Regions from separate parts of the Buttiauxella sp. AC038 genome, predicted to be linked through region 2. Evidence: predicted binding sites of a transcription regulator. Region 2 holds the regulator's gene; the other holds the start of a gene.
What was found. The regulator Fur, encoded in region 2, represses iron uptake genes when iron is present. The targets are predictions, from matches to a motif close to ATAATAATGAGAACNACTATCAA.
Positions count from the first base shown of each region.

Region 1 (4,215 bases), 420 kb from region 2:
ATTAGTGTGGTTATTTACGCTGTCCACCAGCAATACGCCACCGGCTGTTACACCTTCGGCCTGAAGCATTTTGCCAACCATTGGCTGCATGGTGCTACCCCAATCGTAACTGCGCACTTTTGGTGTCGCAGGAATGGTTGGTTGTGGCTGTTCAATCGGGCCTGGCTGAGTGGGTACAGTTGGCACTGTTGGAACAGTTGGTTGCGGCTCTACTGGTTGCTGCGGAACAGGTTTTACTTCTTCCACAGGTGCAGGCGCTTCACCACGGTTAATACACCCGGATAAAATCATCGCCGCAGCGAGAATAACCAGATAACGATAGATTCCCTTAATCAAAATTCACCCCTTACAAAGAGAGAGAAAGACGTACTTTACGTGCGTCTGGATAACTGGCTATGGATGACACCGAAACGCTTGATTTCGCTGGTAACGTAATCGCGCGTTGCTGCTCGAGAGGATGAATCTCAAGACCCTTTTCGTCATACCAATAGAAACGATAGTTGATGATGACTGGGTTAGACTGTTCATTATATAGCTGGCTGCGAGAAACAGTGGCGCCCTTGTCAGTTGAAATTTCAGGCTTTTCAGCACTGACTCCCGCCGCCAACACAGATGCCTCCATGACCAGCGTTTGCCCATCATTAACAGGGATAGCAGGTTTGGAGCTACACCCTGCCATGACAATGACGGCCAATAGCATTAACAGCGGGTTATTTTTCATCAACTTATCCTTTATGCGTCAGCATCGGACCCAGCACGCGACCGCCCAACAGATGCATGTGGATATGATAGACTTCCTGCCCGCCATGACGATTGCAATTCATGATCAGACGATAGCCATCCTCAGCAATCCCTTCTTGCTCAGCAATTTTTGCAGCAACGGTCAACATGCGCCCCAACGCCAGTTCATGCTCAGCGGTGACATCGTTAACTGTTGGGATCAGGATATTAGGGATAATAAGGATGTGGGTAGGTGCCTGCGGCGATATGTCACGGAATGCAGTAACTAACTCATCTTGATAAACGATATCTGCCGGAATTTCGCGGCGAATAATTTTACTGAAAATAGTTTCTTCGGCCATGACGTTACCTTTATTCATTAATTGCTGGCTATTTGCTCGTTTAAGTCGCTGCGCGCACAGGCTTAAAGGCATAACGTAAGAGTATGAGCGAGTTACTCGTGCTCTTTCAACCTTAACCCATTATTTCTTTATCACTCTTTGGGCAACCTGCTTCTCAGATCTTTCGTAAACCCTGCACTTCTCGTGATTAAAACCATATTTCACTTGAGCTGTAACATATGTTTACAGCTTATCAATGAATGAGTATATTTCTCATTTGCATTTTCATTCGTGTGTCACAAATAAAATCGCAAACAATCAATGTACTCTGTGACCGGACTCCTTTGGCACTCAGACACAACCTCCAATAATTCATAAGGGTTTAAGATGTCTTTAACCATTTCTACCAGGGATGGGCAACGCGCACCTGCCAGCGCTATTTCTATGCTGGCATCCTGTATTGCTTTCGCACTCGTTCCTTCAACCGCTTTCTCCGCCACTCAAAATGCAGAAGAAACGCTGGTTGTCGAAAACTCGGTATCTAATACATCCGATGCAGAAGAGAGCGATTACAGTGTTAAAACCACCACCAGCGGTACGAAAATGTTGCTGGTGCCGCGTGATATTCCGCAATCCGTTAGCATCATCAGCGAGCAGCGCATGCAGGACCAGAATCTTGAGTCACTGGGCGATGTCCTGAAAAACACCACGGGTATATCTGAAAGTGTTGCCGACTCCGACCGCAGCAACTTCTACTCGCGTGGTTTTTTAATAGACAACTATATGGTCGATGGCATCCCAACGCTGTTTGAATCGCGCTGGAACCTGGGCGATGCCTTGACCGATACTGCGATGTATCAGCAGATTGAAGTTGTCCGTGGTGCTAATGGCCTGATGACTGGTTCCGGTAACCCTTCAGCCGCCGTCAATATGGTGCGCAAACATGCCGATAGCCGTGAATTCCAGACCAACGTTTCGGCAGAGTATGGGAGCTGGAATAAACAACGCTATGTTGCTGATATGTCTACGCCACTGACCGACAATGGTAATGTTCGCGGCCGCATGGTTGCAGGTTATCAGGATAACGACAGCTGGCTTGACCGCTACAACCAGAAGAAAAAATTCTTCTATGGTGTGCTCGATGCGGATTTGACCGAGGCCACCAGTTTCTCAGTCGGTTATGACTATCAGGAAACCAACGTGAATAGCCCGACCTGGGGCGGTATTCCACGTTGGTACACCGATGGCAGCAAAACTGACCCGGACCGCAGCTACAGCACGGCCCCTGACTGGGCTTACAACGACAAAGAATCGCAGCGTACTTTCCTCACTCTGAAGCAAAAACTGGGCAATGACTGGCAGCTCACGGTTAACGGCACGCACACGGAAATGGACCTCGAGAGTAAGCAACTTTACCTGGATGGACTGGTAGATAAAAACAGCGGCATGATGGTTAGCCCATATGGCGCATCCTACCCATATGTAGGTGGCACGGGTTATAACACCGGTAAGCGCAAAGTGGATGCTCTCGATACCTTTGCCAATGGCTCTTATGAACTCTTCGGCCAGCAGCATGAACTCATGGTTGGAACCAGCTACACCAAACAGAACAATACTTATTACAGCTCGTGGGAAAACATCAGCGATACCCAGTTAGGCAATTACAATGACTATGACGGCAACTTCCCGGAAACCAACTGGACGCCATTGAGTCTCGCTCAGGAAGATACGGTTCGCCAGAAGTCTGCTTATATGGCGACTCGTATTACTCTAGCCGACCCTTTGCACGTCATCGTGGGTGCGCGTTACACCAAATACAATCTGCATACGCTAACCCAGGAGCTTGAGAAAAATAACACGTCGCCTTATGCCGGCGTGGTGTTTGATATCAATGATGACTGGTCAACATATGCAAGTTATACCTCCGTCTTTAAGCCGCAAACCGAGCGTGACGAGCAAGGGAATTACCTTACCCCAATCACAGGTAACAACTATGAAGCAGGCGTGAAATCAGACTGGATGAATAGCCGTCTGACCACGTCTCTTGCCATCTTCCGTATTGAGCAAGATAACCTCGCGCAATCGACCGGCATGGTAATTCCAGACAGCAACGGTGAAACGGCCTACCGTGAAGCTGATGGTACCGTGAGTAAGGGTGTGGAGTTTGAGATTAACGGCGCGTTGACTGATGACTGGCAGATGACATTTGGTGCAACACGTTATATTGCAGAAGACAGCGACGGTAAAGCTGTTAACCCTAATCTGCCTCGCACTTCAGTTAAATTGTTCACCAGTTACCGCATCCCAACACTGCGCGAGCTAACTGTGGGTGGCGGTGTTAACTGGCAAGATCATGTGTGGGCAGATGTTCCAGTACCGGGTGGTACTTTCCGTGCGGAACAAGGCAGTTATGCGTTGGTTGATTTGTTTGCCCGTTATCAGGTTACGAAAGCGTTCTCGGTACAGGCGAACATCGATAACTTGTTCGACAAAACTTACGACAGCAACATCGACAGCCGTTCCATCGTCTACGGCGCACCGCGCAACTACTCTGTAAGCGCTAATTACGCGTTCTAGTCTCAATGGCGGATGGCGCAAGATTATTCACCATGCAAAATTGGTTTCAAATCATAGCCTAAATAGTTCAAGTTGCAGGTAGGCGGCAAATGAGCGAATCCCCAGGAGCTTACTAAAGTAAGTGACTGGGGTGAGCGAGTGCAGCCAACACCCCTGCAACTTGAAATATGACGGCTATGGGATGGCAATAAAAAAGGGAGGCCAATGGCCTCCCTCAGTTCTCCCCAACGACTTCTTAGCTGTTACGGATCCACTCATCCATTTCAGTTTTCAGGTTATCGGATTTAGTACCGAAGATTGCCTGAACACCTGAACCAGCTACTACTACACCTGCCGCACCCAATTTCTTCAGGCCAGCCTGGTCGACTTTAGAAATGTCGGCCACGCTAACACGCAGACGGGTAATACACGCATCCAGGTTAGTGATGTTTTCTTTACCGCCGAAGGCGCTAACCAGAGCCGGTGCCATTTCGCTTGTGGAAGTGGTACTGGTTTCGGTTGTTGCATCTTCACGACCTGGAGTTTTCAGGTCCAGCGCTTTAATCAGCACACGGAACACGGTGTAGTAAATCGCCGC
Region 1 covers NZ_CEEDCQ010000001.1:3,205,349-3,209,563, forward strand. The annotation lists gene lpoB (penicillin-binding protein activator LpoB) at 1-291, opposite strand, end outside; gene AC0IXI_RS15350 (YcfL family putative periplasmic lipoprotein) at 347-721, opposite strand; gene hinT (purine nucleoside phosphoramidase) at 726-1,082, opposite strand; gene fhuE (ferric-rhodotorulic acid/ferric-coprogen receptor FhuE) at 1,449-3,638, shown strand; gene ptsG (PTS glucose transporter subunit IIBC) at 3,874-4,215, opposite strand, start outside.
Region 1: a site for Fur is predicted at 1,322-1,344, ahead of fhuE (ferric-rhodotorulic acid/ferric-coprogen receptor FhuE). Genes of this name have one in related genera too.

Region 2 (4,215 bases):
CAATTGCAGGTGTCACGGCTCTTTCAGGACTTGTAGTCATCCCTCAGGCAAGCGCAGCAGGCTTTGTTGATGACTCGACTCTGACCGGTGGTGTTTATTACTGGCAGCGTGAGCGTGACCGTAAAGATGTTACGACTGATAAATATGAAACTAACCTTGCGCATTCCACCTGGAACGCCAACCTGGACTTCCAGTCTGGTTTCGCCGCTGACATGTTCGGTCTGGATATTGCGGCCTTTACTGCTATCGAAATGGCAGAAAATGGTAACAGCGGTCACCCGAACGAAATCGCATTCTCCTCTGTAAACAAAGCTTACGACGAAGATTACTCAGGTGATAAGAGCGGTATTAGCCTCTATAAAGCCGCAGCTAAATTCAAATACGGCCCGGTTTGGGCACGTGGCGGTTACATTCAGCCAACCGGGCAAACCTTGCTCGCACCACACTGGAGCTTCATGCCTGGTACTTACCAGGGCGCTGAAGCCGGTGCAAACTTTGATTACGGCGATTCTGGTGCGCTGAGCTTCTCCTACATGTGGACCAACGAGTACAAAGCTCCATGGCACCTGGAAATGGACAAGTTCTATCAGAACGACAAAAAAACCAAAGTTGAATATTTACACTCTCTTGGCGCGAAGTATGACTTCAAAAATGATTTCATTCTCGAAGCGGCATTTGGGCAGGCTGAAGGCTACGTTGATCAGTATTTCACCAAAGCAAGCTATAAGTTTGATATCGCGGGCAGCCCGTTAACAACCAGCTACCAGTTCTACGGTACGCGTGACAAAGTTTCAGATGGCAGCGTTAACGATCTGTACGACGGCACTGCATGGTTGCAGGCATTGACTCTCGGATACAGAGTGGGTCAGGTTGATTTGCGTCTTGAAGGAACTATTGTTAAGGCCGATGGCCAGCAAGGTTACTTCCTGCAGCGTATGACCCCAACTTATGCATCTTCAAACGGTCGTCTTGATGTGTGGTGGGATAACCGCTCTGACTTCAACGCCAACGGTGAAAAAGCAGTATTTGCAGGCGCGATGTATGACCTGAGCAATTGGAACCTGGCAGGTTGGGCAGTGGGTGCTTCTTATGTGTACGCATGGGATGCTAAACCAAGCTCTAAACCAACCACTGACGGTTACTACGATGCTGATAATCGCCTGAAAGAATCTGCGTACAGCCTTGATGCGTTGTACACCGTTCAGGATGGTCGTGCGAAAGGCACGCTGTTCAAACTGCACTTCACTCAGTACGACAACCATTCAGACATCCCAAGCTGGGGCGGTGGTTACGGCAACATCTTCCAGGATGAGCGCGACGTGAAATTCATCGTCATCGCACCGTTCACCATCTTCTGATTCGAATCCGGGCGTGAAAACGCCCGGTTTTCTTAAGGATATCAAACATGAAAAAAATCGTTCTGACTGTGGTGATGGCGTTAGGTTTAAGTGCGTGTGCGCAGCAACAACCTAAAACGGCTCCGGAAGACACAAAACTAAAACAAGCGTATAGCGCCTGTATTAACACCGCAGAAGGCAATCCGGATAAAATTCAGGCCTGCCAAAGCGTATTGAATGTGTTGGCTCAGGATAAGGAACACCAGGAGTTTGCGAAGAAAGAAACGGTTCGTACCCTGGATTACCAGAACTGCATTCAGGCAACACGTACCGGTAATGACCAGGCCGTGAAAGCAAAATGCGATAAAATCTGGCAAGAGATCCGCGCCAACAATAAGTAATCGCTGTATTCAGGCAATAAAAAAACCGATGAGCTTCCTCACCGGTTTTTTTATTGCCTGACACCCAACTCTGGGTGCCGGAGGTGCAGATTACTTTTCGCTGATTTCGTGTGCGTTTTCGTCGGTACGGCAATCACCTTCAGCACAATGACCATAAAGGTACAGGCTGTGGTTAGTCAGACGAATACCATGACGTGATGCGATTTCACGCTGACGGGCTTCGATTGAATCATCGCTGAATTCAATTACTTTGCCGCAGTCCAGGCAAATCAGGTGGTCATGGTGATGCTGCTGTGTCAGTTCGAATACGGATTTGCCGCCTTCGAAGTTATGGCGCGTCACAATGCCTGCATCATCAAACTGGTTTAGTACACGATAAACGGTGGCGAGACCAATCTCTTCGCCCATATCAATCAGACGTTTATATAAGTCTTCCGCACTGACGTGGTGGTTCACCGGCCCCTGCAGCACTTCAAGGATTTTTAATCGAGGAAGCGTGACTTTCAGGCCGGCCTTCTTTAATGCGGTATTATTGTCAGTCATGCGGAAATTGTCCTGTTGCTTAACGATTCGCTCGGAGTCAGGGTGAGCGTTAAGATGAATGCGTCTCATTATAGAACTGCCCCTTCTAAATGGGAACCGCAAGTATTATGCATAACCAAGTTAAAAAATTGCGGTTGAGTCGCGATTTGATGGCCTTGATAGCTATTTGTCAGGAGTTCATTGTACAGGGACAAGCTGAAAAGTTAAAAATTTGTAGCAATTATTTTAATCGGAAATAACTATCAATGTGGCGAAACCCAATAGTCTCGCCACATTGATGCCCATCGCCCTTGAATATGCAGGTTTATTGCCAGCCTGCATCTTAAAGTAGCCAGGGTTTAGAATCAGGCGTTGATGATATCAGCCAGGTTGAGCTCATCAGAAACTTGTTTAACCCATTTCTGAACGCGTTCAGCAGTCAGTTCTGGTTGACGGTCTTCGTCAATCGCCAGGCCAACAAAGTGGTCATCGTCTGCAAGACCTTTAGATGCTTCGAAATGGTAACCCGCAGTCGGCCAGTGACCGACGATAGCTGCACCGCGCGGCTCAATGATGTCGCGGATAGTGCCTAATGCGTCACAGAAGTATTCTGCGTAGTCTTCCTGGTCACCGCAACCAAACAACGCTACCAGTTTGCCATTGAAATCAACTTCTTCCAGAGTTGGGAAGAAATCGTCCCAATCACACTGGGCTTCGCCGTAGTACCAGGTTGGAATGCCGAGAAGCAGAATGTCGAAGCCTTCCAGGTCTTCTTTGCTGCTCTTAGCAATGTCATGCACCTCAGCAACATCTTTACCGAGCTGTTTTTGAATCATTTTCGCGATATTTTCGGTGTTACCAGTGTCGCTGCCGAAAAAAATGCCTACGATTGCCATGAGTAAAATAACCTCTTGATACTTAATGGTATGGTGGCTGCTATTTGGCCACAGATAGGGCAATCATAGCAGAACACTTCGTGGTGCGGAAACTGCTATCGCCCCGGTGTGCACAGACTGCAAAATCGCATACCAGGACATAGCACTAAAACTAACTGAGATGTTGCTTCAGTTGTTCGAGAAGTATCTCTTCAATCAATTCACTACGACTGATATTGCGCGCTTCAGCCAGCTGATTGAGAGCATCTACCGCATCGTTATTGAGCTTTAGCTCCACTCGCTTCAGGCCGCGTACTTTATCGCGCTTGAGTTGGTTGCGTTTGTTGATACGCAATTGCTCATCACGCGTTAGCGGATTGGTTTTTGGTCGCCCCGGGCGACGCTCGTCCGCGAACAGATCTAATGTAGTACGGTCCGTTTGTTCTTTTGCCATGATTAGACTACTGACAGGGAATTCAGGTGGCACGGAGCGGGGTGCTCTGGCGCAATTTAGCGCGCAATCATACATCAGCATGGCTTGCGCGCCAACGCGTTAGCCACATCTTGCGGCCAGTCGGTTTGTTTTTAATCAGTTTGCCGCTGTTGTGTCGATAAAACGATGGATTGCGCGCAAAACAGCATCAGGTTTTTCTGCGTGAACCCAGTGTCCGGCACCTGCAACCACATGAGCACGCGCCTGAGGGAACTGTGAAAGCAACTGGCTACGATGCGATTCATTGACATAAGGAGATGCGCCGCCGCGAATAAATAGCGAGGGTTCATTCCATGCAGGAATGTTTTCCCAGCCGACAATATTCTCATATTGCTCCCACAGCACCGGCACGTTGAATTTCCATTCGCCATCGGCAAAGGATTTTAGCAAGAACTGAATAACACCTTCTTCATCAAGATGCTCGCGCATCACGGTCGCGGCCTGCTGCCGTGTTTTAACGCAAGCGGCGCTGACGGCATTTATTGCAGTGAAAATTTCATCGTGGCGGCGCACCTGATAATCCACCGGTGCAATATCAATCAGTACTAATTTGTCGATACGCTCTGGGGCAATCGCCGTCAAAGCCA
Region 2 covers NZ_CEEDCQ010000001.1:3,629,992-3,634,206, reverse strand. The annotation lists gene chiP (chitoporin ChiP) at 1-1,358, shown strand, start outside; gene chiQ (ChiQ/YbfN family lipoprotein) at 1,406-1,738, shown strand; gene fur (ferric iron uptake transcriptional regulator) at 1,829-2,281, opposite strand; gene fldA (flavodoxin FldA) at 2,626-3,156, opposite strand; gene ybfE (LexA regulated protein) at 3,308-3,589, opposite strand; gene ybfF (esterase) at 3,725-4,215, opposite strand, start outside.